4 regions of the Lysinibacillus sp. BNK-21 genome follow, and region 1 is predicted to be linked to each of the others. Evidence: riboswitches for the same ligand, from Rfam matches in the RefSeq annotation. Region 1 holds a riboswitch; each other region holds the start of a gene.
What was found. Region 1 has a riboswitch for S-adenosylmethionine ahead of ACMGGO_RS01825 (bifunctional homocysteine S-methyltransferase/methylenetetrahydrofolate reductase). Riboswitches for the same ligand answer to the same signal wherever they lie in the genome.
Positions count from the first base shown of each region.

Region 1 (7,989 bases):
AGTTACATGCTATTCCGGCAGATTCAACTTTCGGAATACCGATGAGTTTAGCATCCTTAGAGGAAAGTACACTTATTTCCGAGCAGGGAAAAAAAGAAGCGTTGAAGGATTTAACATTGCCAAACAATGGCTTCACAAAGGAAAGTTCTATCGGTGAATTTTTAACTTACTATTTAGGAGAGGAACTGGTGAAAAACCAAATTGCACCAGTCCTTGCAGGTGTTTATTCGGGAGATTTACATCAGCTTTCTATTGGCTCTACTTTACCGTATTTAATTGATTATAAGAATGATTTTGGAAGTATTATTAAAGGCTTTGATGCGAATCGTGAGCAATTTGTTAAAGCAGCGAACAAAAAATTTATATCCTTTAAAAATGGTTTATCTTCTTTAATTGATCGACTTGAACAAACCTTATCCGATGTAGAAATTATCAAGGGTGTTACTACACTAAATGTTCAAAAACAAGATAAGAACTACACAATTTCCTTAGCTAATGGTGAAATTATTGAGTCAGATTATGTCGTTTTAGCATTACCGAACGATACTGTACAAAATCTGCTACAGGATGAATCTTTAAACCGCTATTTTGACCAATTTACGACAGCGTCAGCGATTACTATCTATTTAGGTTTTGATGTGCCAGACGCTAAATTGCCAGCAGATGGAACGGGCTATATTGTTTCCCATAATTCAGACGTAACTTGTAATGCGGCAACTTGGACTAGTCGTAAATGGAAGCATACATCGAAAGAAAATAAATTACTTGTGCGACTCTTTTATAAGAGCATCAATCCAGCCTATGAGCAACTACGCGCCATGACGGATGAAGAATTGGCAGCAGTTGCTTTAGAAGATGTGAGAAAGAGCCTAGGAATAGAGGAGCAGCCAACCGTTGTGAATGTAACAAAATGGATTGATCAAATGCCTAAATATGATCTAGCGCATCGTGAAGCATTACAAGGCTTACTACAAGAATTACATGAGAAATATCCTAATTTATCGATTGCAGGGTGCTCGTATTTTGGCGTAGGTATTGGTGCTTGCATTCAAAACGGGAAAAAAATTGGTGAAGAGCTTGCAAAGGAACTTGCCAATTTCTAAGGTTTTAAGTGGAAAAAAACTTTGTTATGTGAAATAGTCTTGACTCATTCGTCAGTAAACGATATGATTCTTTTAATTATTTAAAAAATTCATACTTAATTCTTATCAAGAGAAGCAGAGGGACTGGCCCATTGAAGCTTCAGCAACCAACTTTATTGTCAGGTGCTAAATCCAGAAGACCGTTGAGTCGAAGATGAGAAGGAACAACAATGATGAATCGTTAAAGCCTTCTTTTTTTATGAAAGAAGGCTTTTTATTATATAGAGACATAGGAAGAGAGGCTAATTTTATGGGATTGCTTGAAAGGTTAAAAACGCATGTATTGACGGCAGACGGTGCATTTGGCACAGTGCTATATGGCTATGGATTGGAGTATTGCCATGAGGAAATGAATGTTCAGAGACCCGAGTTAATTGAAAAGATTCATAGAGAATATATTGCGGCTGGTGCTGACATCATTCAAACGAATACGTACGGTGCAAATGCCATTAAATTAGCTCGCTATGGATTGGAATCACGTGTCCAACAATTTAATGAAGCTGCTATCACCATCGCAAAACGAGCAGCGGCTGATGGCGGTCAATTTGTTTTAGGAACAATTGGTGGTATTCGGGGAATTCGTAAAAGTGATGCAACCTTGGATGAAATATTAGCGACTATTGAAGAACAAGCAAGCGTCTTACTTGCAGGGAATCCAGATGGCCTTTTACTTGAAACTTATTATGATTTTGAAGAATTAACAGCAACCTTAAAGATGCTACGAGAAAAAACAAAATTGCCGATTATTGCACAAGTTTCTATGCATGAGCCCGGTGTTCTACAAAATGGGATGTCTTTAAATAATGCTCTCCATGAGCTTGAAGCTCTAGGTGCTGATATTGTTGGTGTCAATTGTCGACTAGGTCCACACCATACAATTCAGGCATTTGAAGGTGTAGAACTTCCTAATAAGGCATTTATGTCGGCCTATCCAAATGCATCACTTCTGGACTTAGAGGATGGGCGTGTCGTTTATGAATCAGAAGCTGATTATTTTGGTCGAGCGGCTGTTGAATTGCGTGATCAAGGTGTACGTTTAATAGGGGGCTGCTGTGGTACAACACCCAAACATATTGCAGCAGCAAAGAAGTATTTAGAAGAGTTATCACCGGTTCAGGAGAAGCATGCGAAGCCTAAAAAGATTGAGATTGTTCGGGAAGCGGAGCCAACAAAGTATGAGCCTCTTCATGAAAAGGTTAAACGTGAACGCTCTGTCATAGTAGAGTTGGATACGCCTAGACATTTAGAGATTGATGGGTTCCTTGAAGGAGCAAAGCAATTATATGATGCAGGTGCAGATGTAGTTATGATGGCAGACAATTCATTGGCCTCTCCACGTATTAGCAATATTGCAATGGGCGCATTGTTGAAGAGCTCACATGGTGTACGCCCACTAACTCATATTACATGTCGAGACCGTAATTTAATTGGTCTACAATCTCATTTAATGGGGTTAAATGCTTTAGGTATTCATGATGTGTTGGCCGTTACGGGTGATCCAACGAAAGTAGGAGATTTCCCAGGTGCGACAAGTGTTTATGATGTATCTTCCATGGAGCTAATCCAATTAATTAAGCAATTAAATGAAGGGGTCTCTTTCTCAGGTAAGCCACTTCGTAAAAAAGCAAATTTCTCAGTTGCTGCTGCATTTAATCCAAACGTCCGTGTGTTAGATCGTGCTGTGACACGCTTGGAGAAGAAAATTGAGCATGGGGCAGACTACTTCATTTCTCAACCAGTATATACGAAAGAGAAAATTGTAGAGATTTATGAGGCAACAAAGCATTTACAAGCTCCAATTTACATCGGTATTATGCCTGTTACGAGTTATAAAAGTGCTGAATTTTTACATCATGAAGTGCCAGGTATCAAATTATCTGAAGATGCCTTAACAAGAATGAAAGCATGTGGAGAAGATAAAGAAAAGGCAACATTGGAAGGGATTGCTATTGCCAAAGAATTAGTAGAAGTGGCTACGCAATATTTCAATGGGATTTACCTTATTACACCATTTTTACGTTACGATGTGACACTAGAGTTGATGAAATATATAGAGCAATTGGATGAACAGAAAAAAGGAGTAAGTATACATGGCTAAGCACTCGATTGAAGAGCAACTAGAGAAACGTATTTTAATTCTTGATGGCGCAATGGGAACAATGCTACAAAATGAAAATTTATCAGCAGAGGATTTTGGTGGCGAGGAACTTGATGGCTGTAATGAAAATCTTGTGCTTACTAGACCAGATGTTATTGAAAAAATTCACCATAAATACTTAGAGGCAGGCGCAGATATTATTTGTACAAATACATTTGGTGGGACGCCTCTTGTGTTAAATGAATATGATCTTGGCACAAAAGCAGAAGTAATTAATAAGCGTGCAGTGGAAATTGCTCGCCAAGCAGTGGATCGTTATTCCACATCGGATTGGCCACGTTTTGTTGCAGGGGCTATGGGGCCAACAACAAAAACGTTATCAGTAACAGGTGGTATTACATTTGAAGAGCTAGAGGAAAATTTTTATGTACAGGCAAAAGCATTAATTGAGGCAGGAGCCGACGTTTTGTTATTAGAAACAAGTCAGGATATGCTCAATGTCAAAGCAGGCACACTTGGCGTAAAGCGCGCTTTTGCATCAACGGGAAAAGAGCTACCTGTCATGATTTCAGGAACAATAGAACCGATGGGTACAACGCTTGCAGGGCAAACAATTGATGCCTTTTATATTTCGATCGAGCATATTAAACCATTATCAGTTGGCCTAAACTGTGCGACGGGACCTGAGTTTATGACGGATCACATTCGTTCATTAGCAGAGCTTTCAACAGGCTATATTAGCTGTTACCCAAATGCTGGCTTACCAGATGAAGAAGGGTGTTATCATGAATCACCAGAATCGCTATCGCAAAAATTAAAAGGCTTTGCAGAAAAGGGTTGGCTTAATATTGTAGGTGGATGTTGTGGGACGACACCCGCTCATATTGCAGCCATTCGTGAGATCTTAAAAGATGAAAAACCTCGTCAATTACCAGAAAAAACACATGGTCATGCGGTATCAGGAATTGAACCGTTATTGTATGACGATTCTATGCGTCCGTTATTTATTGGGGAGAGAACAAATGTAATCGGCTCTCGTAAATTTAAGAATTTAATCATTGACGGGAAATTTGAGGAGGCCGCAGAGATTGCACGTGCTCAAGTCAAAAATGGTGCACATGTTATTGATATTTGTTTAGCCAACCCTGATCGCGATGAATTAGCCGATATGCGTGGATTTATGCAGGAGGTTGTAAAAAAGGTTAAGGTGCCTCTTGTGATTGACTCAACTGATGAAAAAGTAATTGAGGAAGCATTAAAGTTTTCACAAGGGAAAGCCATCATTAACTCTATTAATTTAGAGGATGGTGAAGAACGATTTGATGCAGTATTACCACTCGTGAAAAAATATGGTGCATCATTAGTTGTTGGAACGATAGATGAAAAGGGGATGGCGGTTGACCGTCATCGAAAGCTCGAAATTGCCGAGCGCTCCTATCAACTTTTAACGGAAAAATGGGGGATTGCACCAGAGGATATCATTTTCGACCCATTAATGTTCCCTGTAGGAACTGGGGATGAGCAGTATATTGGTTCAGCGCTAGAAACGATTGAAGGCATTCGTCTCATCAAAGAAAAATTGCCGCAGACATTGACTGTACTTGGCGTAAGTAATATCTCATTTGGCTTACCACCTGTTGGTCGTGAAGTACTGAATGCTGTTTATCTCTATCATTGTACACAGGCGGGCTTAGATTATGCCATTGTTAATACAGAGAAATTGGAGCGTTATGCATCCATCCCTGAAGAGGAAATCAAACTCGCAAATGACCTGCTCTTTAATACAAATGATGAAACATTAGCAGTGTTTACAGATTTTTATCGAGATAAAAAGAAGGAAAAAACGGAAGCTGATATTCCAAAAACGGTTGAAGGTCGTTTAGCTTACTATATATTAGAAGGTACAAAAGAAGGGCTAATTGAGGATTTAGACGCTGCACGGGAAATCTTCGAGGCGCCACTTGATATAATTAATGGTCCTTTAATGGAGGGCATGGCTGAGGTAGGTCGATTATTTAATGATAATCAACTCATTGTAGCAGAGGTTTTACAATCAGCAGGTGTGATGAAGGCCGCAGTGGCTCATTTAGAGCAATTCATGGAGAAGGATGAAGAGAGTGCTGGAAAAGGGAAAATGGTACTTGCTACAGTAAAAGGTGATGTTCACGATATTGGGAAAAACCTTGTTGATATTATATTAAGTAATAATGGTTATAAGGTAGTCGATTTGGGCATTAAAGTAACTCCTGCCCAATTGATTGAAGCGATTCGTAAGGAAAAACCTGATTTTATTGGGCTGTCAGGTTTACTCGTGAAATCAGCGCAACAGATGGTTATTACTGCTCAGGATTTTAAAGAGGCGGGAATTGATGTTCCTATTTTAGTTGGTGGTGCTGCACTTTCACGTCGTTTTACTGAAACAAAAATTGCAGATGAATATGGTGGTCCTGTTATTTATGCAAAGGATGCTATGCAAGGCTTAGAGCAAGCGAATCTATTAATGGGTGAAGGGACACGTGAAAATTTCTTAGCAGAAATTGAAGAATCCCGTCAAAAACGTTTAGCGGCCGATGAAAAACGAGCTGCTCGTCCGGCAAAAGAGGTAACAATAAAGCCTGCACGAACAGTAAAAGGAGCGCCAGTATTTTTACCAGCGGATTTACGACGTCATGTGAAAAAAGACTATTCTGTATCTCATTTATACCCTTATGTTAATATGCGTACATTACTGGGACACCATCTAGGCTTGAAAGGGCAAGTTCAGCAATTGCTTGATGCGGGCGATTCAAGAGCAACAGAGCTCAAGGATTTAGTAGATGATTATTTAAAAAGTGATCTATTAAAGCCATCAGGTTTGTATCAATTTTTCCCTGCTCAAGCAGATGGTGATGATGTCGTTGTGTATGATCCTGCTGATAGTAAGACAGAAATTGAACGTTTTACCTTCCCTCGTCAGCAGGTTGAACCATTTTTATGTCTTGCAGATTTCTTAAAAACGGTAGAGAGCGGTGAAATAGACTATATTGCACTCATGGTTGTAACAGCAGGTCAAGGAGTTATGGCTAAAGCACGCCAGTTAAAAGAGGCTGGGAAATTTCTTGAAAGTCATGCCTTGCAATCGACTGCTTTAGAATTAGCAGAGGGCTTTGCTGAACGTATGCATCAGGAAATTCGTGACCAATGGGGCTTCCCTGATGCAACAGATTTCACTATGAGAGATCGTTTTGCTGCAAAATATCAAGGTCAACGCTTTTCATTCGGATATCCTGCATGTCCGAACTTGGAGGATCAAGAGAAACTATTCGGCCTATTAAAACCTGAGGATATTGGTGTCCATCTTACAGAAGGCTTTATGATGGAGCCTGAAGCATCTGTATCTGCAATCGTTTTTGCTCATCCTGATGCTCGCTACTTCAATGTTTAAGGCATAAAATAAGAGGAGATAGATAGTCTATTCAATGACTGTCTATCTCTGTTTCTTTATAGAAGAAAACAATTTGGTTAAGGGAAGTGAGCAGAATGATACGATTCATGGAAGAAAGAGATATTCCCGAGGTTTTGGTTATCTATAATGATATTATTTTAACAAGCAAGGCTGTCTATCGATACGAAATACAAACTTTAGATGAAAAAGTACAGTGGTTTAGGGAGCAACAATCATTAGATAATCCTTTACTTGTATTTGAGGATAATGGGCTTGTCGCTGGCTTTGCTACCTATAGTCAATTCCGTCCTTACCCAGGTTATAAATATACAATGGAGCACTCTGTCTATGTGCATAAAGAACATTATCAAAAAGGGATTGCGACAAAGCTCATGAACAGGCTGATAGCGATCGCTGAAGAAAATGGTGTCAAAACGCTTGTTGCTGGTATTGATGGAGAAAACATTGGTAGTATTAAAGCACATGAAAAATTAGGCTTTGAATATGCAGGAACCATTAAAAATGCAGGCTATAAATTTGAACAATGGCTAGACCTTGTGTTCTATCAACTTCATTTGACTGGACCGAAATCATAAAAGGATATGACAAATGTCATATCCTTTTTGTGATGTTTGCGTCTGTTACTGACTTGTATTCTTGTTTTATGATGAGGTCATAAGAAAAAAAGAAACGAGGGAGTAAAAGATGGCAACTATTAAAGAAAAAACAAAAAAGTTACGCCAAGATGTAGCGCCATTTGCCAAATCAGATACGCGTAAAAGTGTTTTTCAGATTATAAATACAATTGTACCGTTAATTGCATTATGGGTGGCTGGTTACTTGTTAGTGGATGTATCACCTTGGCTAACAGTCGGCTTAAGTGCTATTTCAGCAGGTTTTGTCGTACGAACTTTTATTATTTTTCATGATTGTACACACGGCTCATTTTTCAAAAGTAAAAAGGCAAACGACTGGGTTGGATTTTTTACTGGGGTGCTAACATCATTCCCTTATGAAAAATGGAAACGTGAACATACAATTCACCATGCAACAAGCTCAAACTTAGACAAGCGTGGTATCGGTGATATTGATATGATGACAGTTGAAGAATATATGCAAGCCTCAAAAGGGCAACGTCTATGGTACCGCTTCTATCGTAATCCATTTGTGATGTTTGGATTAGGCCCACTTTATATGGTTCTTGTCTTAAATCGTTTTAATCGTAAGGATGCGAAGAAGAAGGAACGTCTCAATACAATTTTGACGAATATTGTCATTGTGGGAATTTGTGCCGCTTTAATTTTCTTCATGGGCTGGCAAGCGTT
Region 1 is NZ_JBLQTS010000001.1:361,008-368,996, forward strand. It holds gene ACMGGO_RS01820 (protoporphyrinogen oxidase) at 1-1,103, shown strand, start outside; SAM riboswitch class I at 1,203-1,303, shown strand; gene ACMGGO_RS01825 (bifunctional homocysteine S-methyltransferase/methylenetetrahydrofolate reductase) at 1,393-3,240, shown strand; gene metH (methionine synthase) at 3,233-6,664, shown strand; gene ACMGGO_RS01835 (GNAT family N-acetyltransferase) at 6,760-7,260, shown strand; gene ACMGGO_RS01840 (fatty acid desaturase) at 7,370-7,989, shown strand, end outside.

Region 2 (7,989 bases), 1.7 Mb from region 1:
TATTTTTAACACTGGCCAATCAAACACCATCTCTAAACTTTATCGAGGCCAATGAAAAAATTCTTGGGCGTTTTTTTGGGAAAATCACAGCAATTTGTTTCCTGATTATGACCTTTCTTTCGGCTGGAGAATTACTCTATTTTATCGGTATTTTCATGAAAACGGAAGTAATGCCAGAGACACCGACATTAGCATTTGCCCTACTGTTCAGTATCATTATTATGTATGCCGCTTATTTAGGAATTGAGACCTTTGCCCGTTCGGCAGAAATCCTCTTCCCATTGTTTATCTTTATTTTTATTTTTTTCGTCATTAGTATTACCCCTCAAATTACATTTGAGAATATTCAGCCTCTACTAGAAGCGACCAAAGCATCTATGTTTTATAGTATTGCACGCTTTATGAGTATCTTTTCCTTTCCATTAATTGTATTATTGATGCTCTATCCTACTGGCGTCAATGTACAGCCGTCTGCACAGAAAGGGCTATATATTGGGGCAATTTTTGGCGGAATCGTCTTAGTTACGTTGATTGTCCTATCGATTCTTGTATTAGGTCCTGAAAACACTGCATCAAGGACATTTCCTAGCTATGCCTTAGCACAAAGAATATCTATAGGGAATTTTTTGCAGCGTATAGAAATCATTATGGCATTTATGTGGATTTCGTCTATTTATATTCGTACATTTATGTATTTCTATACGACCGTTGTTGGCCTTGCACAAATTTTGAAGATCAAGGATCATCGTCCACTCATTATACCGATGGGGATAATTGTTATTGGACTTTCTCAAATTGTTCATCCAGATATTGTGCATTCTACTAATTATAATAATGAAATTTGGCCAATCTTTTCCTTTATTTTCACCATTTTATTACCCATACTTTTGCTGATTGTGGTAGTTATTCGCAATCGTAAATCCAAGGCTCAAAATAACGAAACACCTCAGCAGGAAACAGAAAATGACAATCAAAAAGTCTAATTTCTTCTAAGCTAGAAAAGAAATTAGACTTTTTATTAATTAAATATGATATTCGATTTCATCTACAAAATCCCATTCATATGGTGTTTCTTGGTAAACATAGTAGTTCAACCAGTTAGAGAATAATAGATGCGTATGGGCACGCCATGTATTCATCGGCACTTGTGTCGGATCGTCATTCGGGAAGTAGTTTACAGGAACGGCGATATCTATGCCCTTCGCCACATCGCGACTGTATTCATCGGCTAGCGTTGTCGCATCATACTCTAGATGCCCCGTAATCATAATATTTTTATTATCTTTTGATTGTACAATAAATACCCCAGCATCCTCTGAATAGGATAATAATCGTAGATCTGGATGATTGCGAACCTCGTCAATCGAAACAGATGTATAGCGTGAATGAGGTGCAGTAAATAAATCACTAAAGCCACGTACCAAATCTACAGTTAAATCTGTAATCACATGGGAATAGACGCCTGAGCATTTAGCAGAAAGCTCAACCTTCCCAATGCCATAATGATGATACAATGCAGCCTGTGCCCCCCAACATATATGTAGCACGGATGTCACATTCTTTTTAGACCAATCCATAATTTCTGAAATTTCCTGCCAATAGTTGACCTCTTCAAAAGCCATTTTTTCTACTGGCGCACCAGTTATAATCATACCATCATAGCGTCGGTGTCGAATCTGATTGAACGTTGTGTAGAAAAGCTGCAAATGGGATTTACTCACATTTTTAGACTCGTGTGTGGCTGTATTCAAAAAGGTAATATTGACTTGTAATGGTGTATTCCCCAATAAACGTAATAATTGGAGCTCTGTTTTTTCTTTTTCAGGCATTAAATTTAATATTAATATATTTAATGGACGGATTTGCTGTGTTTTCGCACGATCTTCTTCCATGACGAAGATTTTTTCCTCACGTAAATGTTCTCCAGCTGGTAAATTTTTCGGAATATTAATTGGCATCTTGCTTTCCCCTCTCTATAATCACTCTCTTTTAGCAAATCTTGCTTGCGTAGGATGCAACGAAATTAAAAAATCCTCCTCATTCCATACGAGATAGAATGAGAAGGATTTTTTTCACGTCCACTCTTATCTCTCAAAGGAAAAAATCCTTTGCTGGAATTAGCACCTTTCTAACGATTGTTAGAGGTTGCTGAAGCGTCATCGGGCCAAATCCCTCAGCTTCTCTTGATAAGATTATTTAATTATCTTGAATTGTAACATGAACTTGTTAGAATATCAATAATTCATAGAATATTTTGTGATTCACGCGCATGTTTCTTGGTCATTTGATGTACACTAAGCTTGCTATCTGTGGGGTTTCTACATTTAAAATTTATGGTAAACATGCCGTAATTATGTTACCATATACTTTTAGTAAGAGAGAGGAACGTGAATAGTTTGATTAAAATTGAATTTCCAAAACCAGATCTAGTAATCCGTCAACGTGAACAAGATTTAAAACCAGGTGATGTGCCGATCACACCTTACTTTGGTTTTATTGACTTCCATAAAATCACACGTGATAAAGGCGGCATTTTCTTATTCTATAATGACAAGAATGAGCTATTGTTTGTTGGGAAAGCACGTAAAATTCGTCAACGTATTAAAAAACATTTCGAGGATAATGTATCTCCGATGAAAAACCATCGTGATGAAGTGTTCAAAATTGAAGTCTATGAAGTAGAAGATCCAATGGAACGTGAAATTTACGAAACATATGCGATTAATACTTTCCGCTCTAAATATAACGTAGACAAAGTCTTTTATTAGGCATCACGTAAAGAAACCGAAATCTCATCTAAAGGGATTTCGGTTTCTTTTATCACATAATGGTCATACGATCAATTGGCGTACTCTGACCGTTTATTCGCAAATCAATGGTATCCAGCTCAGGATTCTTGACGGTGATTTTAAAAACATAGGGTTGTGCCTCTTTCCTTTGCTCGCTGCCTTCTTCTAACTGGATAATAAGCCTATTTCCCTCAGCTGTAATACTTGCCAATACATTCCCTTTTGAATAATAAACAAGGTAATATGGAGCATCCTTTTCATGCAATAGTTGTATTCTGTCATTAGAAACGATATTTTTTTGAACATTATCTGGGACAACCGTTAGCTCATGAATCGTTGGTGGATCGGTAGGTGGTGTAGCATTACAGGCTCCTAGCATTAGTAGGCTTATTAAACCTAGCAACACGAATTTTTTCAAGTAACTCCCCTTCCTTATACGACTATTCTAAGAAAAAAGCTTTACGCTCCTTAGCAATCCAGTCTTCTAACTCCTGATCATCACGTTTTACTAACCGATTGATGAGCACATCATGCCATATATAATCCTCTAACAAATAAATATGAACTGGATCATTGGTGATAAAGGCCGTCTCTTGGGTAGATGGAGAATGACCATAAATCATTTCCTGACCATCTATCGATAAGATAAACCAATGCGGTGTAGACGCTTTTTTTGTATAATGTGTGGCTCTATGCTGGTCAATTGAGGCGAGATGCTCTCCTACATACAACGTAATGCCATGAACAGGAACATGCAGCGCCACCTCTTGCAAATCTTCACGTAAGGCATCATACATATCTTCCCACATCGACAGCATCACTTTTTTCTTCGCCTTCTTTAGAAGTGACTGACAATAGTTGATAATGGATTCCTTGCCCTTCAGCATGACCACTTTAGGCTCAGCTTCCTGTACTTTTTCCTCTAATTTCTCTAATTTCCCGCTTATAGACGTAAAATTCGACTCCCAGCGCTGTTGCATTTGCTGTAAGAACACAGACACAGGCATTGCCGAATAGGTCGTTTGTTCTGCGGTCTCTTCTTTTAACACGATGCCCTTTTCTACAAGGATATTTAAAATATCATACACTCTTGCACGTGGTATGCCAGAATTTTTACTTACCTGATAAGCACTGACATGACTTTGCTGAACAAGTGCCGTATAGGCCTTCGCTTCATATTCTGTAAAACCCATTTCTTTCAGCTGGGTGATTAATTCCTCCATGTAATCCCTCCATTATCTTTATTATAGGCTACCAATGTGAAGATTTGCCAATGAAAAAATGGGGTTTACAGCGCAAATAAAATTAGTTACTATTTCAGTAGTAACTAATTATAAAGAGGTGTCATATGTTGTTTGAAATCGATGTACATATTCTCATACTATTAATTTCTTTTGGATTTCTGGCGGCTTTTGTTGACTCAGTAGTGGGAGGGGGCGGTTTAATTTCACTACCAGCCTTACTATTTGTTGGGCTCAATCCAGCTGCTGCGGTTGCCACGAACAAACTAGCAGGAGCTATGGGCTCGCTCACTTCCTCTATTTCTTTCTATCGTTCTGGCCAGCTGGACATTCACTCTGTCCTCAAATATTTTCCACTAGCATTTATCGGATCATTATGTGGTGCTTGGACTGTGCATCTGATTAATCCAGCATTACTAAAGCCATTAATGCTTGTTATGCTGGCGGCTGTTGGGGTATATACGATCTTTAAAAAGGATTGGGGTGCCGTCTCTACCGTAAAAAATCTATCTAAAAAACATTTGTTTTTATTTATGCTGCTATTATTTGCTATTGGTTTTTATGATGGATTTCTTGGTCCTGGGACAGGGTCGTTTTTAATCTTTAGCTTCTTATTGGTAGGCTTCGATTTTTTAAAGGCGGCTGGTAATGCGAAGTTTTTAAATTTGGCGAGTAATGTGGCTGGTGTTTGTATGTTTGCTTACTTAGGTCAAATTCATTATGTTTATGGTCTAGTCATGGGCATTGCGCAAATTGGTGGGGCTATGCTTGGCTCACGGATGGCAATCAAGAAAGGAAGTGGCTTTGTCCGCACACTATTTATTGTCGTTACAATGACATTACTTGCGAAAAATGCCTATGATTTTATGATGCATTAAAATAAACGCCACAGAATTTGAAATCTGTGGCGTTTTGGCGTTAAATCATAAGCTTTTCGTTTTTAAATTTATGACTAGTGGACAAACTGACAATCACAAAAATAAAGAAGGATGCGACAATGGGTATCGTGACTGTATGCATACCAAAGACAGAAGGATAAAACCGATCAATCATAATATACAACAACATGCCTGAAATCATTGACGCAATCGCTCCGTATTTATTCGCTTTTTTCCAATACAATCCTAAAACGACTGTCCAAATAAAGACAGCCTCTAGTCCACCGAAGGCAAATAAGTTCAACCACACTAATAAATCAGGTGGATTGAGTGCAAAGATGACAACGGCTAGGCCAATGACTGTTGTTACAATAAAGCTTGCACGCTTTATCTCTGCATCACTAGCTTTCGGCTTCATATAATTTAAATAGATGTCTTTGACAACTGTAGAGCTGACAAGCATTAGTAAAGCATTAACCGTAGACATTGTCGCAGCCATTGGTGCAGCTAAAACGATTCCTGCTAAAAATGGCGGTAATACCTTCAATGTCAGGAGCGGCATGACTTTATCACCAATCTCAATGCCCGGTAAGACAGGTCGGGCTAACACCCCAATTAAATGCATGCCAAACATGATTGTCCCTATGGCAATCGTGCCAATAAGAATCGCTTGATGCATACTTTTGGAATCCTTATAGCTCATCGCACGAACCGCAATTTGCGGAAGTCCTACAACCCCTACACCAATGAGAATCCAAAATGTTGAGACATACAGAGGCGTTAAATCTCCTTGTGCGCCAAATGGTGACACAAAGTCAGGATTTTCAGCGACCAGTGAGGCCATTATATTGTCGATGCCTCCACCTGCCACAATGGTGCCGATTAATAAAATAATTGTACCAATCACCATAATTGAACCTTGGACCGTATCTGTAAGTGCAACCGCACGGAAGCCTCCAATAATCACATATACTAACACGGAAATCGCAAAAATAAACAGTGCAGCTGTGTAGCTTAAGCCAGTTAATGACTCAATTAAGCGTGCACCCCCAACCCATTGAGCCATCATAGCCGAAAATAAGAAAACAATGATGCTAATGGCTGATAAAATAACAATGACATGGCTTTTGTAGCGTTCACGTAAAAAGTCGATTAACGTAATGGCCTGGTAACGACGAGCAATAATGGCGAATTTTTTCCCTAAAATCATGAGTACAAAATAACCTGCTGGTAGCTGAGCCATTGCCAGTAATACCCACCCAAGTCCTTTTGTATAGGCTACACCCGGTCCTCCGATAAAACTACTCGCACTGCCATATGTAGCAATCATCGTCATTGCAAGGATAAAACCACCCATTTCACGACCACCTAGGAAATACTCCTGCAGGAATGAATTAGAGGAGCGGACATGCTTATTGGCCCAAATACCGATTCCAAAAATAATAATTAAAAATAATAGCAATGGAAATACAACTTGCCAATGCATTAGCGATCCACCTCCTCATCATCGAATGGTACCTCTTTGAAAAAGAGTTTCATCACAATCCAGATAAGAAGGATCATAAAGCCTGTCCCAGCGATACAGCTATAGAAAAACCAGGCAGGAAAACCAAATACATACGTATAATTTCTTGGATCTCCTGAACCTAATCCATAGGCAAAGCCAAACCAAATCGCAAAGTTGACAAGGACGAGTCCAATTCCGATAAGCGCCTCTCGATGCGCTATTTTAAAGCGTTGATCTTTCACATGTAATCCCCCTAACCTACTCTATTTTACTGATATGTCGGTCTGATGGGAAGAGATGTGAGTAAATAAGGATAAGTTATATGGAAATGATTTTGTTATACTAAGTAAAAGGTAAGGAGAAGAAAGTTGCTTGATCCTGACGTTTTTCACACAAACCTAACTATCCCTCACAATTATGTAGACATCTACAACAAACTGATAATGGAGATAAGTAAAAACCTTCGTCCATCTAGTTAGACGAAGGTTAGTTAGTTTATAATGGTCGCTTTTCCCAAGGTTGTAGCGTCCCGACAATATGGATAGGTTGATCCTGTTGAATAGCAGCAACGACACCTTGCGATATTTCCTCATGCGTAAGCCATCTCGCATGACCTTCTTCCATCATAAAACCTAGCTGGATTTGCCTGTATTGCGAACGAGCAGGGAGCTTCAATTTCTCTTGGACTTCACTTAAATTCGCCTTACTCCCCAACACATGAAACAGTTTCCATTCCCCGTTATTCTCTATTGAAATTACATTGGAGATGTTCTCTAATGTAGTGTCCGCATAGGAATGAATCCAAGCAACGACCAATTCAATGGGCCCGTTATGCTCGAGCGTTTCTTCTAGCTTCTCTTTTAATAAGGCTATATTACAATAATCAACTAAAATCGGCGTTAGAAGGGCAGGTTTGGTTGTTCTATTTCGCAAATCTTCCATTCGATGGGCACTACGTCCAATTACTGAGACATGGTAGCCATCATTCACTAACCAAAGGGATGTGTCAGCCAACATCCCTGTTCCACCAATAACTAATGCGTGGGCCATTTATGTGTCCCTCTCTTATTTCGGATTTAGAAAGACGAGCGTTTCTTCCTTCTCATCATACTTAACAGATCGATGAGTCGACAAGCCTATACAATGCCTTTTTATCGATTTTACCAACGCTTGTTTTTGGTAGTTCGTCTAAGAAAATCATTTGTTTTGGAATCTTATAACGTCCTAATTGTTGATGACATAGCTCATTAAGATCATCTATTAGAGAGGCTACTTGGTGGGGACAAACAATAAAAGCTGTCACGATCTCACCCCAATAGTCATCACCTACACCAATCACGGCCACCTCCCGCACATCTGGATGCCGTAGTAGACATTGTTCTACTTCCTGAGGATAGATATTTTCACCACCTGAAATTATCATTTCTTTTCTACGCCCAACAATATAAAAATCGCCTTCCGCATCCATCATAGCTAAATCCCCTGTTTTCAACCAGCCATCTTGCAGGATATTGGCAGTTTCTTGCTTGTTATTCCAGTAAAAGCGAAACATATGCTTCCCTCTTACCAATAGC
Region 2 is NZ_JBLQTS010000001.1:2,020,442-2,028,430, reverse strand. It holds gene ACMGGO_RS10335 (GerAB/ArcD/ProY family transporter) at 1-983, shown strand, start outside; gene metA (homoserine O-acetyltransferase MetA) at 1,023-1,958, opposite strand; SAM riboswitch class I at 2,082-2,193, opposite strand; gene ACMGGO_RS10325 (nucleotide excision repair endonuclease) at 2,397-2,768, shown strand; gene ACMGGO_RS10320 (hypothetical protein) at 2,821-3,207, opposite strand; gene ACMGGO_RS10315 (TrmB family transcriptional regulator) at 3,230-4,012, opposite strand; gene ACMGGO_RS10310 (TSUP family transporter) at 4,138-4,908, shown strand; gene panF (sodium/pantothenate symporter) at 4,949-6,394, opposite strand; gene ACMGGO_RS10300 (YhdT family protein) at 6,394-6,657, opposite strand; gene ACMGGO_RS10295 (short-chain dehydrogenase) at 6,911-7,465, opposite strand; gene ACMGGO_RS10290 (class I adenylate-forming enzyme family protein) at 7,527-7,989, opposite strand, start outside.
Region 2: another riboswitch for S-adenosylmethionine. It lies ahead of metA (homoserine O-acetyltransferase MetA); the one in region 1 lies ahead of ACMGGO_RS01825 (bifunctional homocysteine S-methyltransferase/methylenetetrahydrofolate reductase).

Region 3 (7,989 bases), 570 kb from region 1:
TGTGTTGTTTCAACATCTGCTAATTTACCATCGATTGCTGCACGGACCATTGTACGTGTGTAAGATAGTTTCATACGGCTACCTGTGCCATATTCGCCACCAGTCCAACCAGTGTTTACTAAGTATACCTGTGCACCGTGCTCGTCAATTTTTTGTCCTAACATTTCTGCGTATACTGTTGCAGGAAGTGGAAGGAATGGAGACCCGAAGCAAGTAGAGAATACTGGTTCTGGCTCAGTCACACCACGTTCAGTTCCAGCAAGTTTAGAAGTGAACCCGCTTAGGAAGTGATACATCGCTTGTTCTTTTGTTAATTTACTGATTGGAGGTAATACGCCAAATGCATCAGCTGTTAGGAAGATGATTGTTTTTGGATGACCTGCAACAGAAGGATCAACGATATTTTCGATGTATTGGATTGGATAAGCTACACGTGTATTTTCTGTTAGTGAACCATCATCATAGTCACAAATACGAGTTTCTGGATCAACAGCTACGTTTTCTAATACAGAGCCGAAGCGGATTGCATTGTAGATTTCTGGTTCTTTTTCAGCAGAAAGGTTGATTGTTTTTGCATAGCAGCCACCCTCAATGTTGAATACACCATTATCAGACCAACCGTGTTCATCGTCACCGATTAGCTTACGATCAGGATCAGCTGATAACGTCGTTTTACCAGTACCAGATAGACCGAAGAATAACGCTACATCGCCAGCTTCACCAACGTTTGCTGAGCAGTGCATTGAAAGAATACCTTGTTGTGGTAATAAGTAGTTCATGATACCAAAGATAGATTTTTTCATTTCACCAGCATATTCTGTACCACCAATTAAAATAATTTTCTTTTCAAGTGATACGATGATGAATGTTTCAGAAGCAGTACCATCAACCGCAGGATCTGCTTTAAAGTTAGGAGCTGAGATGACAGTGAAGTCGGCAACATGAGAAGCTAATTCATCTGCTGTTGGACGGATAAATAATTGATGAGCAAAAAGATTGTGCCATGCGTATTCATTGATAACTTGAATGCTTAATTGTGAGTCTTTGTCAGCACCTGCAAAGCCTTTGAATACGAATAACTCGTCACGTTCTTTTAAATATTTTATTACTTTTACATATAGGTTATCGAACACTTCAGAAGAAATCGGTTGGTTGACTTTACCCCAGTCAATTTGATCTTTTGTGCTTTCTTCTTCTACCGTATATTTATCTTTAGGTGAACGACCAGTGTATTTGCCAGTTTCTGCACGAACTGCGCCATCTACTGTTAACATTGCTTCACCACGAGATGTAGCTTTTTCTGCTAATTGTGGTACTGAAAGTTGAACATTAATGTTACCGCCGTTTAATAATTCCTTCAGTTCGTTTGCAATTTCTACTGAATTCATCGATTAAATACCATCCTTTTTTATAGTATTCCCTTGATTTAGAGGGATTTTTTCTTAATTTCAAAAATAGTATAACACAATTGCTTAAATAATCTATACTAATTAAGAAATTATTTTAGAGTTTTTACCACTTTTCAATAAACTGACAAAAAATAATGTTTTTCGAGTAGAATACCATCAATCCTACTGTAATTAGGCACGAAAATTGAGCCACACATATGTTACCACAAGTAGCTAGGTATGTTGTAGGGATTAATTTGCTTCTATTTACATCATCATCCAAGTATGAAAAGTTTTTGTGTAATAAGTTCTTTCCTTTCTATACAGTAATACATAAGAAAATATTTGACAACGTTCGACCTTTTCAGTAACATGAGATTGAACGGATACTCTTATCCCGAGCTGGTGGAGGGTCAGGCCCTGTGAAACCCGGCAACCTGCATGAACTATTTCACGACATGCGTTGGTGCCAACCTGATGCAAGGGAACATCCCTTGAACGATAAGAGTGAAAGGTTACGCAGTCATTATTCCTTTCCTCATGTAAAGTAACGTGAGAAAAGGATTTTTTTATTGTTAAAAATCAATGTAAAGGTAAGTATATGTAGTTCTTTCCTTATTATAATGACGGATCTTTCGAAATCCTCGTGTTAAAAGCAGCAGTAACGGCTTGAGAGTTCAATCCTTAGGAGCGGACTTGACATGGGTAATGAGTACCGTATTCATACACAACTACTTATTGTAAGAGTATTTAGGAGGAAAACCAAATGACAAACCGTCGACTGTTTACATCAGAGAGTGTAACAGAAGGACATCCAGATAAGATTTGTGACCAAATCTCGGATGCCATTTTAGATGCTATTTTAGCAGAAGATCCAAATGCACGTGTAGCGTGTGAAACAACTGTAACAACAGGATTAGTATTAGTAGCAGGAGAAATTACTACTTCTACTTATGTGGATATTAAAGGTATTGTTCGTGACACTGTAGCTGAAATTGGCTATACACGAGGTAAATATGGCTTTGATGCTGAGAACTTAGCGGTGCTTGTGGCAATTGGCGAACAATCACCTGATATTGCTCAAGGTGTTGATCAGGCATTAGAGGCACGTGAAGGCTCTATGACAGATGCTGATATAGAAGCAATTGGTGCTGGTGACCAAGGCTTAATGTTTGGCTATGCATGTAATGAAACACCAGAGCTAATGCCATTACCAATTAGCTTGGCACACAAATTAGCACGCCGTTTAACAGAAGTACGTAAATCAGGTGAACTTGCCTATTTACGTCCTGATGGTAAAACGCAAGTAACGATTGAATATGATGACAATAATGTACCGGTTCGCGTGGATACAATTGTTATTTCAACACAGCATGATGAAGAAGCAACACTTGAACAAATTCAAGCAGATTTAAAAGAATTTGTTATTGCACCAGTTGTACCGAGTGAATTATTAGATGCTAATACGAAATACTTCATCAATCCAACTGGCCGTTTTGTAATTGGTGGGCCAAAAGGTGATGCTGGATTAACAGGACGTAAAATCATTGTTGATACATACGGTGGTTATGCACGTCACGGTGGTGGTGCCTTCTCAGGTAAGGATGCAACCAAGGTAGACCGTTCGGCGGCATATGCAGCACGTTATGTAGCGAAAAACATCGTAGCAGCTGGCTTAGCAGAGCGTGCTGAAGTGCAACTTGCCTATGCGATTGGCGTTGCTCAGCCTGTTTCCATTGCTGTCGATACATTTGGCACAGGTAGAGTGAAAGAAAGCGAGATCGTTGAATGGGTACGCGAGCTATTCGATTTACGCCCAGCAGGTATCATTAAAATGCTTGATCTTCGTCGTCCAATTTATAAACAAACTGCTGCGTATGGACATTTTGGTCGTACAGATTTAAATGTACCATGGGAGCAAATTGATAAAGCAGACGCGCTACGAGAAAAAGCACGTTTATAAACTATTGAACTAAAGTAATGAAGTCATTAGAAAATTATTCTGATGTATTAATAAGCAAAGGGGCAACATTGCTCCTTTTGTTTTTTTTACAAAAATACCTCGCTAGGATTCGTGAACATATTCGGTACACGAAAACGCGAGGGATTTTTTCGTTAGTATTGATTTTTTGTGTAGGTTATTTATTTCTGAAGTGATTTATAATATTGACCTTTTTCTGCGTATTCTCGTACGATGCGTTCCATATCCTCTTTATCTTCAGCATTTAATTCTCGGACAACTTTTGCTGGACGACCTAATGCTAAACTATTTGGAGGAATGACTTTACCAGGAGGTACTAGGCTTCCAGCTCCAATAAATGCACCTTCTCCAATCTCAGCTCCGTCTAAAATAATGGATCCCATACCGATTAAGGCATTTTTGCGAATTGTACAACTATGTAAAGTGACTTGGTGTCCAACTGTTACCTCATCTTCAATAATGAGCGGATATTTTGGGCTTTGGTGTAAACAGCAAAGATCTTGGATACTGACACGTTTACCAATAATCGTTGGGGAAACATCACCACGAATAACCGTATTAAACCAAATGGTTGTTTCGGCGCCAATTGTTACGTCGCCCGTAACAGTTGCGTAGTCAGCAATGAAAACAGACGGATCGATCTTTGGCGTTTTATCTTTAAATGGATAAATCATGAAAATCGCCTCTTTTCTTTCTATAATGTAGTATTATCGTATCAAATACGCAACTTTATGGAAATATAAAATTAAAATGTGCTATTTATTTCGATATAATCAAAGTGTAATTATTTTTTAGGAGGACTATGTAATGTGGAAATGGGAAGCTGATGGACAAGCAAAAGCTGTGATTGCTATTTTTCATGGTGCTTATGAAAATCACCGTTGGTATGCATGGCTGATAGAGAAATTAAGATTAGAAGGCTTCCACATAGTCATGGGAGATTTACCGAATCATGGGGGTAATGCAAGGTTTGCTCGAGTCCATGATGAAGACTTCAAATTGTACAATAAGTATACAAGAAACCTGATTGAAAATGCTTTTTCATATAATTTACCAACCTTTGTAATAGGGCATGGACTAGGTGCAACATTAATCCTCCATACACTGCAAAAGAGACAATATGAATGTGCAGGCATTATTTTAACATCACCTTGGTTGCAACTAAAGCTATTACCAGGTAAATTAACAAATGCTTTAACAAGTCTAAGTGCGTTAACGGCCAATGTTAAATTGACACATGATATTACATTAGAGAAATTAACGCGTAGTGTTGAAGGCAGAGAAGAAATGAAAGATGATGTACCGCTCATGACTGTAGTTTCTGTGAAATGGTATCGAGAACTTCAGCAGATGATGAAAAATTTAGTGATGCTGCCTAAAGGTGAAATGCCTAATATGCCTATGCTAATTATGACAGCTGAGAAGGATAAAATTACGGACACTCGCCAAACTCGAAATTGGCTTCATCAACAGGAATTCACGGAATTTCAGTTTAAAGAATGGGCAAATTGTTATCATAATTTATTTCATGAGGGAGAGCGCGAAGAGATTTTTATGTATATACGAGATTTTATTAATAATGCTCTTCGAAGAATTGGTTATATAATTAAATAGGTTTATACCCTTCCATTTACTAGGTTACTTACTTAAATATTGTTACTTAAAAATAATATTGCAATTTTCAGAAAAGTGTAATACTATAATGACTTAAAGTAAGGTAATTCAAATTGGAGGGGTAAAATGGATGTAATTGTAGAGAAGTTGAATGGTATTTTATGGGGACCATGGTTTATTTATGGCATCTTATTAATTGGGTTATTTTTCTCAATTATTACAAGGTTCCTACAAGTAAGGCACATTAAAGATATGTTTGTTTTAATGTTTAAAGGGGAGAAGTCAGAAAAGGGAATATCTTCATTCCAAGCAATGTCTATCGCATTATCAGGACGTGTAGGTACAGGTAATATTGCTGGTACTGCGACAGCGATTGGAATGGGAGGACCTGGTGCTGTCTTTTGGATGTGGGCAATCGCTTTCATAGGTGCGGCTACCGCGTATGTAGAGTCAACATTAGCTCAAATCTATAAAGAAGAGAAAGATACAGAATATCGTGGTGGACCGGCCTTTTACATAGAAAAAGGAATGGGCCAAAAATGGTTTGCAGTTATTTTTGCTGTGGCGGCTTTAATAGCAATGTTAATTTTGATGCCTGGTGTGCAGTCGAATGCCATCGCAGGTGCTGTTGAAAACGCTTTCGGTTTGGAAACATGGATCACAGGACTTATTATTGTTGTTTTATTAGGTGCTATTATCATCGGGGGTGTTAAATCAATCGCAAATGCTGCCCAGATTATTGTACCGTTTATGGCATTAGCCTATATCATTATGGCCATTATCATTATTTTTATGAATATTTCACAAGTACCAACGGTTATCGGATTAATTTTTTCTAGTGCATTTGGGGCTCAAGAAATTTTTGGCGGCATTATTGGTTCAGCGATTGCTTGGGGTGTTAAACGTGGAATTTACTCTAATGAGGCTGGTCAAGGAACTGGTGCTCACCCTGCGGCAGCTGCGGAAGTATCACATCCTGCTAAGCAAGGAATTGTACAAGCGGCGTCTGTTTATATTGATACATTATTAATTTGTTCTGCTACGGCATTTATGATTTTATTTACAGGCATGTACAATGTACAAGATGAAAAGGCAGCTGAGGGAGCAGATCCATTTATCCATATTGGAGAATTTAATAGTGGTGGATTAGCAGGCGATGAGCAAATGACTTTTGCGAAAAGTATTGAAGCAGGTGCAGCCTATACACAATATGCAGTTGACTCATCATTACCTGGCTTTGGTGCTCCATTTGTAGCCATTGCGTTATTCTTCTTTGCCTTTACAACAATCATGGCTTACTACTATATTGCAGAGACAAATGTCGCTTACTTATTTAGAGGTAGCACAGAAAAGGTATTCATTTGGATTGCGAAAATTGCCATTTTAGTTGCAGCCTTTTATGGTACAATCCGTACGTCTGGTCTAGCATGGGCAATGGGAGATGTAGGTCTTGGTTTGATGGTTTGGATTAACGTTATAGCTATTTTAATTATCATGAAACCAGCTATTGTCGCATTAAAAGATTACGAGAAACAGAAAAAAGAAGGAAAAGACCCAGTCTTTGATCCTCGTAAACTAGGAATTAAAGGTGCAGATTTCTGGGTTGACTATAATGAAAAACGCAATAACAAGTAGATAAAGAGCAAGGGCGATCAGCTAGTTTGATAGAAACTAGCTGATCGCCTTTTAGCATGTAATTATTGAATAGGATGTTCTTTCATTTTCTCTAATGCAATGACGAAGGGTGGATCATTTTGTTGATTCAGAAATGCATATTTTAAGACATGAACATATTTTTGTGGCAGTTGGCTTACATAATCAATGACCTTATCACGCTCTTCTTTTCCACCTGGATGACCATGATAAATAACAAGAACAATCAAACCGCCCACTTTTAAGAGCTTTAATATATTCTCAATGGCTTGGATTGTTGTATTAGGTCTTGTAATAATATCATGGTTGCTACCAGGTAAATAGCCGAGATTGAAGATTGCCGCAGTTACAGGCTTGTGTACAAACTGTGTAACTTCTTCATGCCCTTTATTTAAAACGAGTGCTCGATGTTCTAAACCATGATCTAAAAGTCGGAGGAGTGTCGCGTCAACCGCCTCTTTTTGGACATCAAAGGCATAAACTTGCCCTTCATCCCCAACAAGCTGTGCCAGAAACAATGTGTCATGGCCGTTTCCAGCAGTTGCATCAACAACTGTATCTCCCTCTTTTATATTATCTTTTAATAACTGCTGGGCATATTGTAAAACGCGTTGTAGTATCATTTCATAACCTCTGCCTTATACAACTTCCCTTGCCAACTACCACGACGTTCAAGCTCAGCATCAATGCCATTCAGTACTTCCCATTTATTTACACTCCACATGGGTCCAATCATTAAATCAATCGGTCCATCACCTGTAATACGATGAATGACCATCTCTGGTGGTAAAATTTCTAATTGGTCTGCTACTAGTTTTGTATATACATCTTGATCTAAAAATTCTAGCATACCTTTTTCATATTGCTTCACCATAGGCGTTCCTTTTAATAGATGAAGTAAGTGGATTTTAATGCCTTGGACATCTAATTGTGCAACTGCTCGTGCCGTTTCCATCATCATGTCATAGTCTTCGAGAGGCAATCCGTTAATGATATGTGAGCAAACACGAATGCCATGCTTACGCAATTTTTCAACGCCTTCCACATACGTTGCATAATCATGGGCACGATTAATAAGATTAGCCGTTTTCTCATGCACCGTTTGTAGACCGAGCTCAATCCATAAATACGTCCGCTCATTTAGCTCTGCTAAATATTCGACAACATCATCGGGTAAACAGTCAGGACGAGTAGCAATAGAAAGACCTACTACACCTTCTTGCGCTAAAGCTGCTTCAAATTTTTCTTTTAAAACTGGCAAAGGGGCATGTGTATTTGTGTAGGCTTGGAAATAGGCCATGTATTTGCCATCCTTCCATTTCTGGTGCATTTTGTCTCGGATTTCAGCAAATT
Region 3 is NZ_JBLQTS010000001.1:935,382-943,370, forward strand. It holds gene pckA (phosphoenolpyruvate carboxykinase (ATP)) at 1-1,388, opposite strand, end outside; SAM riboswitch class I at 1,778-1,896, shown strand; gene metK (methionine adenosyltransferase) at 2,155-3,351, shown strand; gene ACMGGO_RS04800 (gamma carbonic anhydrase family protein) at 3,531-4,043, opposite strand; gene ACMGGO_RS04805 (alpha/beta hydrolase) at 4,177-4,983, shown strand; gene ACMGGO_RS04810 (alanine/glycine:cation symporter family protein) at 5,110-6,618, shown strand; gene ACMGGO_RS04815 (tRNA (mnm(5)s(2)U34)-methyltransferase) at 6,681-7,259, opposite strand; gene ACMGGO_RS04820 (TIGR01212 family radical SAM protein) at 7,256-7,989, opposite strand, start outside.
Region 3: another riboswitch for S-adenosylmethionine. It lies ahead of metK (methionine adenosyltransferase); the one in region 1 lies ahead of ACMGGO_RS01825 (bifunctional homocysteine S-methyltransferase/methylenetetrahydrofolate reductase).

Region 4 (7,989 bases), 430 kb from region 1:
GTATTTTTGATTGTAAAAACGAGGTAACTTGATCATTCACATTTTCATTCAGTTGTGTAGCATTAGCTGTTTTTAAAAAGACTGCTGTTATAGTAAGGCGTGATCTAATAACACTTTCTCGCCATATTTTAAAGTAGCGCTCTACTTCATGTTCTTGCATGATGTCATGGGTGAATTTTATATCATTCATTAGAATCACTCCATCTAGTTTTTTCTTATTATTACTTTCTATCATTTATTTCATAGATTAACAACATTACTATAGTAATAAATATGACTAAACAATATCTAAACATAAATAGACGTCATAAAAAATACATAGTTTCTCATCAATTTAACTACAAATAAAAAAAGAGTACATAAGTCGTTAAACTTATGTACCCTTTTATAAAATTTTTAATTCTTATTTTACCGGTACTACTGCACCTTTCCACTCTTCTAAAATGAAGTCTTGGATTTCTTTAGATGTTAATACTTCTAATAATTTTTTAATTTCAGGTTTTGATTCATCACCTGCACGTACAGCGATGATGTTAACATATGGAGATTCTTTATCTTCAAGAGAAATAGCATCTTCAATTGGGTTTAAACCGTTATCGATGGCAAAGTTAGAATTGATAAGTACTGCATCGCCTTCATCGTTTTCGTACATTTGTACAAGCATTTCTGGGGCAGTATTTGCATCGAATTTAAAGTTTTTAGGATTTTCTTCAATATCCTTTAATTCTGCTGCTGTTTTATCAATGCCTTCTTTTAATTTGATTAAGCCTTTAGCCTCTAACAATGACAGCATACGACCATGGTCAGATACTGAATTAGAAAGTAAAATTGTTGCGCCTTCAGGCAGGTCTTCTAACGTTTTATATTTTTTAGAGTAAATACCGATTGGTTCAATATGAACGCCACCTGCATTAACGAAATCATAGCCATTGTCTTTAATTTGTAGCTCTAAGTAAGGAATGTGCTGGAAATAGTTTGCATCAAGTGTTTTTGAGTCTAAATCTTGGTTTGGTAGAACATAATCTGTATACGTTTCAATTTTAAGGTCTATGCCTTCTTTAGCTAAGATCGGTTTTGCTTTTTCTAAAATAACTGCGTGTGGTGTATTAGAAGCACCTACTTTTAATGTTACGTTTTCTTTGCTATCTGTTTGATCGCCAGATGCTGATTTTTCATCTTCTTTTTTATCTGTACCGCAAGCTGCTAATGCTAGTACAAGTATTGATAAAAATAATCCTGCTAATAACTTTTTCATTTATGACACTCCCTTGTATTTGTTTTAAATATGTTAGCGGTAAAAACCGGAATAACCTCATTTTCGTGCTAGCGTTTATCAATTTTTTCAGTAATTAAATCACCAATCCATTGAATAATAAATACGACTACTAAGATCAAAATAGTTGCCATTAATGTCACATCTTGGCGATTTCGCTGGAAGCCGTCTAAGAATGCTAAGTTACCAAGACCACCTGCACCAATAATTCCTGCCATCGCTGTATAACCTACAAGAGCAACAGCCGTTACAGTGATACCAGAAATCAAAGCTGGTAATGATTCCGGAACCAATACTTTCCAAATAATTGTAGAAGTTTTTGCTCCCATTGAACGGGCTGCTTCAATCACACCTTTATCAATTTCACGTAACGCAATTAATACCATACGAGCATAAAACGGTGCTGCACCGATAATTAAAGCAGGTAACGCCGCATTGGCACCGCGAATTGTACCTAGTAAAAACTTCGTAAATGGAATTAATAAAATAATTAATACGATAAATGGAATGGAACGGAAAATATTAACGAGTGATCCTGTTAAAAAGTTAACGATTTTATTTGCCCATAACTGATTGGGGCTAGTTAGAAATAGAACAATACCAATGACTAACCCAAGAATAAATGTCACAACCGTTGATATAGCTGTCATGTATAAAGTTTCATAGGTAGCTTGCCACATATTTTCCCAGTCTACATTCGGAAAGAGATTAGTTAGCATTTTCAATCACCTCCGTCTGTACTTCCACTGTATTTAAATAACGAAGGGCTTCAGTGACGTTTGTCTGAGAGCCATCAATTTGCACAATCAATGTACCATATGCACCATTTTTTGTTTGCGAAATATTTCCGTGAACAATACTTACTTCTACATCAAATTGTTTCACAAGATGTGAGATGACAGGCTGTTCTGTTTTTTCACCAACAAAAATCAATTTGACAAGTTGTCCAGTTGGATAGTTTGTTTTAATTTGTGCTACCGTATCCTGTGTTTCCTTAGTGTCTGTAATTTGAGATACAAACTTCTTAGTAATAGCCGCCTGTGGGGCTTGGAAGACTTGTAATACCTCACCACGTTCCACAATTTCGCCTGCCTCCATCACCGCTACACGATGACAAATTTTGCGGATGACATGCATTTCGTGGGTAATCAGGACGATTGTTAAGCCTAAGCGTTCATTTATATCTACGAGTAAATCAAGAATGGCATCCGTTGTTTCAGGGTCGAGTGCGGATGTCGCCTCATCACATAGTAAAACCTCTGGATTATTCGCTAATGCACGTGCAATTCCTACACGCTGCTTTTGTCCCCCAGAAAGCTGGGATGGATATGCCTTATCGCGCCCTTCTAAGCCTACAAGGGCAATTAATTCCTTCACACGCGCTTCACGTTGAGCCTTTGGGAAGCCTGCGATTTCTAAAGGGAATGCAATATTTTCGGCAACTGTTCTTGACCAAAGTAAATTAAAATGCTGGAAAATCATACTTACCTTTTGTCTAGCTGCTCTAAGCTTTTGCCCTTTTATCGATGAAAATTCTTGATTGTTCACCGTTACTGTTCCTGCTGTCGGTTTCTCTAAACCGTTTAATAAACGAATCATGGTACTTTTACCAGCACCACTATAGCCGATAATGCCAAAAATTTCACCTTTATTAATAGTAAGGTTGACGTCTTTGACTGCCGTTAATTCGCCATTTGCTGTTTTGTATTTCTTTGTAATATTTTGAAGCTGGATCATAGCGAATACTCCTTTTCTCATATAGAAAACCCCTTCACTCACAGACAAGTAGAAGGGGTCACGTATGATACGTTAAACCGTTCTCTCATCTTTCAAAGAAAAATCTTTGGGTGATTTGGCACCTTTTCACATTGTGATGGTTGCCGGGCTTCATAGGGCACTTCCCTCCGCCACTCTTCATAAGAGTTCGATATATTTAATGTTTTAGTAATATATTTGATACTTTACCACGCTAGTAAAGTTCAGTCAATTGATTTTTTTAACAATTCATATAAAAATGGTACGGATTGAAAAGCATAAATCTTTTCTGTCACTTTTCCGCCATCACTGATGAGTAGACAGGGAACACTTTCAATTTGATGCTCATAAGCTATGTGTTCCAAAAAGTTGATATTTGCTTTACCAATTTGTAGCTGTGGCAGTAATTGCTCAATAATGGACATCATTTTAGATGCCACTGCACACGTTCCACACATCGGTGTATATAAATAAAATGCAGTTTTCTCTCCCGACTGTTTAGCCGCTTCCCACTGCTCTATTGACCATTCTTCCATTTACTCACGCAACCTTACAAAATATATTCATTATGGATTGAAAAATGTGCACGCAGTAAGATCATTGCTAGCACTTTTCTTGGTGTCGTTTCTACTTCCTTGTATGTTGGCATTGTGCGCAGATGCTCAGCCTCTGGATAATGTCTGTCCATTAATGCACGTAGCTTATCACCAGAAGTATCTGCATCAAAAAAAGTAAATAGCTCACAGCCCTCATAGGGATCCAGTAGTTCTTCTAATTGATGCACACCAATTGTACCATTCGTACATAGTATTGTAACATTCTCATTCAAAATAGGCTCAATTTGTAGCTTATCTGAGCGCCCTTCTACTATCAAGCATTTTCCCTCGAACATTACGCCACCTCCATTTAGAGATCCCCACTTATAAGTCATTATATAACAAAAAACGCCGGTAGTTTCCGACGTTTTTCGATTATGGCTTGTCTTATTCAGCGATCATTTCTTCGTATTGCTCTGCTGTCATTAGTTTCTCAACTTCTGATGCGTCAGCAGGCTCAACAACGATCATCCATGCTTTTTCATATGGTGATTCATTAACGAATTCTGGGCTATCTTCTAAATCTGCATTTACTTCAACTACAGTACCTGAGATTGGTGCATATAATTCAGAAACAGTTTTTACTGATTCTACGCTACCGAATGGATCATCTGTTTTGATTTCGTCGCCAACTTGTGGAAGCTCAACGAATACGATATCTCCTAATTCAGATTGTGCGAAGTGAGTAATACCAATACGTACTTTTCCATCTTCTACTTTTACCCATTCATGTTCTTCAGAGTATCGTAAGTCTTTAGGTGTGCTCATGCAAAAAACCCCTCCATAAATATGTAATATATTCACTTTCAGTGTGCCATACTTCTCCTATAAATACAAGGTTTAATACGGTTATTTCCAAGCTTGCTCAAAATCTACTTCTTTAAAACCTAAAGTAACTTTTTTTCCATCTGTCACGATGGGACGTTTAATTAACATGCCATCTGAAGCAAGTAGCTCAAGCTGCTCATCCTCCGTCATTTCCGCTAACTTGTCCTTTAAGCCAAGCTCACGATATTTCATGCCTGAGGTATTAAAAAATTTCTTCAAAGGCTGTCCACTAGCTTGCCAAATAGCTGTTAATTCTTCTTTAGTGGGAGGTTGCTCTGCGATATGTACCTCTTCATAGGAAACCTCATGCTCATTTAACCACTTCTGTGCCTTTTTACATGTTGTACATTTCGGATAATGGAAAAATTGAATCGTCATTACAATGCTCCTCTTCTGTCTTTTTCTGTAGTATACCATCATAGTTGTTTTCAATGGTGAACTTCACTCTTTTTTGTAAGTTTATCCACCAGTTGTGCAAATTTATCCGCTCCTTTTACGATTATCCATCTCATATAAAAAAACCTAGCTATCTTTTGCAGATAGCTAGGTTCAGACTGTAGACAAAAGCCATCGAGAGGTTCACTCTCGATGGGCTTTTGTCATTTTTCTTCCTATTTTATCTTTAACATTTGATAATATACTACCAAATTCAACATACTCTTCGAGCATAGCTACCTTCTTAAGCTGCCTGCCACGTCCAAGTAGCCAGTTTCTTTAAATTCATGGCAGCAAAAGTAAGCATCGCCTGCATGGACAATTTTTTTAGACCTCTTAAGGTTGTCCATCGCATACCATGCTTTTCTTTTGCATCCGCAAATACACGCTCAATCGTTTCTTTGCGCTTTGCATAAATCTGTTTGATGTCATAGGAATGGCGTAAATGTTCAGCTTCCTCCACATACGACTCCCAAATATGGCGTTGAATGAGTTTTTGATGATGCTTACTTTCTGTACATTGGGAAAGGCTTGGACACTTCGCACAAATCAAAGGATTCGATTTATATTGCCGATATCCTTCTTTCGTCGTTGTTGCATACTTCAATATCTGCCCTTGTGGGCAAAGATAACAATTATAGTGCTCATCATATATATACTCATGCTTTCGGAAGAATCCATCTTTCGTTTTAGGACGTGTATAAGGAAGAACAGGCAACATTTGATTCTCTAATAAAAAATTCGTAATCGCTGGTGTTTTATAGGCTGCATCTGCCGCAACAGCTAATGGTTTTTGAACGTTTTCAATGACTTTTTCCACAAGTGGCTGTAATACATGACTATCGTGCACATTTCCCGGAGTTACAATGGCACCCAAGACAAAGCCCTTTTCATCTGTCGCTGCATGAAAAGAATACGCAAACTGCTTCGTACGTTCATCCTTCACGTAATAGCCACTTTCAGGATCTGTCGTGCTTTCCTTTATTTCTTTCCATTCTTCCTTTTCAAACTTCTCCGGGGGAAAGGGCTTTTTTCCGTGTTCCTCACGATCAATATTTAACTCTAATTGAAGTTTCTCTTCATAAGCCCGTGTTTCTTTTCGCACAACTTTTTTATCATACTTTCGTTTATTCGCACTCGCTTTCACATGCGTAGAATCGATAAATAAATGGTCTGCATGGAGGAGTCCTTGATGCATAATCTCTTTTAATATACGATAGAATATCTGCTCAAATATATCAGTGTCTTGAAAGCGACGGACATAATTTTTACCGAAGGTAGAGAAATGCGGGACTTCTGTATGGAAGCCAAACCCTAAAAACCAACGATACGCCATATTCGTTTCAATTTCTTTGATGGTTTGACGCATGGACCGTATACCAAAAACGTACTGAATAAACGTCATTTTAAAGAGAACAACAGGATCAATACTAGGGCGTCCTTTAGCAGAGTAGAGGTTTTCTACTAAAGGATAGATAAATGAAAAATCAATAGCCGCCTCTAGTTTTCGTACTAAATGATCTTGGGGAACTAATTGATCAATCGTTAGCATTTCTAATTGTTCACGTTCATTGATTTGATTTTTCGTCATCATGGTTGATCACCTCGAAAGTGTACTTTTTATCAATAATTCTTTATGTAGAAGTTGATTGGAACGAAGGGTGGCGACTCCTGCGGGAAAAGCGGGAAAGTCGAGATCCTGGACTGAGCGAAGCGAGGGAAGCAGCTCGACCCCGCCCGCGGAAAGCGTCCGCCCGTAGTGGAAATCAACGGCTTTACTTTATTTTATTGTAAAAGAAAAAAGACTGTAGGCAAACTCAAAATTCATTGAGTTTGTCTACAGTCTGAACCTAGCTATCTTTTGCAGATAGCTAGGTTAAATTTGCACTATTATACAATATATTTTTCAGCATCAATTAATTTAACGGAAGCCTCACGCTTCTTCGCAATTAAATTGTATGGATTATTACGCGTTAGCTTACGCAGTGCAGATAATGTCATACGGGCTGCATCGCCATCCGCTGAAGCAAGAATTGTGTCTTTTGCTTCTTTTTCGATTTCTGCGAATGCTTCTTGGCAGAAAATTTGTGTGTATAGCAATTTTTGATGTGCTTTTTCAGCACCGTCACGAGCAATTGCTTTTTCTGTACGTAAGACAGCTGATTCCATTGCAAATAATTGGTTAGCTATATTCGCAATGTTTACCAATACTTCTTGCTCTTGATCAAGTTTTGCACCAAAGCGTTGTGCTGCTAATCCTGCAGCTAATACAGCAATCTTCTTGGCATTTTTCACTAAATATTTTTCTTGTGCTAACGGCTCTGTACCGATATCCTCTGGCATTAGCATAAGCAGCTCTTGCTGTAAATTTTGGGCAACTTGTAATAATGGTAGCTCACCCTTTAGCGCCTTTTTCATAAATGTGCCAGGTACAATCATGCGGTTAATTTCGTTTGTACCTTCAAAAATTCGATTAATACGAGAATCACGGTAAATACGCTCTACCTCATATTCAGCCATAAAGCCATAACCGCCATGAAGTTGGACAGCTTCGTCAGCAATATAGTCTAAAGTTTCTGAACCGAATACTTTAGCAATAGAGCATTCAATGGCATATTCAGCAATCGCTCCTGCAATTACTTTACCTTGCTTTTGCTCTTCTAGGCTTAATTGGCTTAAGCGATCCTCAAATAGGCCCACAGTACGATAGTTTAATGATTCTGAAGCATACAATTGAGAAGCCATCGTTGATAATTTTTCTTTTGTCAGATTGAAATCAGAAAGCTTTGTCTTAAACTGCTGACGTTGGTTTGTATACTGAATAGCTAACTCCAATGCACGTTTCGATCCGCCAATTGTGCCCACGCCTAGTTTATATCGACCAATGTTTAAAATATTGAACGCAATGATATGCCCACGACCAATTTCACCTAATAGATTTTCTACAGGTACTTCGGCATCTTCCAATACTAATGTACGAGTTGATGATGATTTAATCCCCATTTTCTTTTCTTCAGGACCAACTGAAACACCATTGTAGGCACGTTCTACGATAAAGGCGGAGAATTTATCGCCATCAATTTTTGCGTAGACCACAAATAC
Region 4 is NZ_JBLQTS010000001.1:790,193-798,181, reverse strand. It holds gene ACMGGO_RS03955 (response regulator) at 1-190, opposite strand, end outside; gene ACMGGO_RS03950 (MetQ/NlpA family ABC transporter substrate-binding protein) at 404-1,255, opposite strand; gene ACMGGO_RS03945 (methionine ABC transporter permease) at 1,324-1,992, opposite strand; gene ACMGGO_RS03940 (methionine ABC transporter ATP-binding protein) at 1,982-3,010, opposite strand; SAM riboswitch class I at 3,093-3,196, opposite strand; gene ACMGGO_RS03935 (thioredoxin family protein) at 3,253-3,564, opposite strand; gene ACMGGO_RS03930 (hypothetical protein) at 3,579-3,920, opposite strand; gene gcvH (glycine cleavage system protein GcvH) at 4,012-4,392, opposite strand; gene ACMGGO_RS03920 (arsenate reductase family protein) at 4,474-4,830, opposite strand; gene ACMGGO_RS03915 (IS1182 family transposase) at 5,132-6,481, opposite strand; gene ACMGGO_RS03910 (acyl-CoA dehydrogenase family protein) at 6,778-7,989, opposite strand, start outside.
Region 4: another riboswitch for S-adenosylmethionine. It lies ahead of ACMGGO_RS03940 (methionine ABC transporter ATP-binding protein); the one in region 1 lies ahead of ACMGGO_RS01825 (bifunctional homocysteine S-methyltransferase/methylenetetrahydrofolate reductase).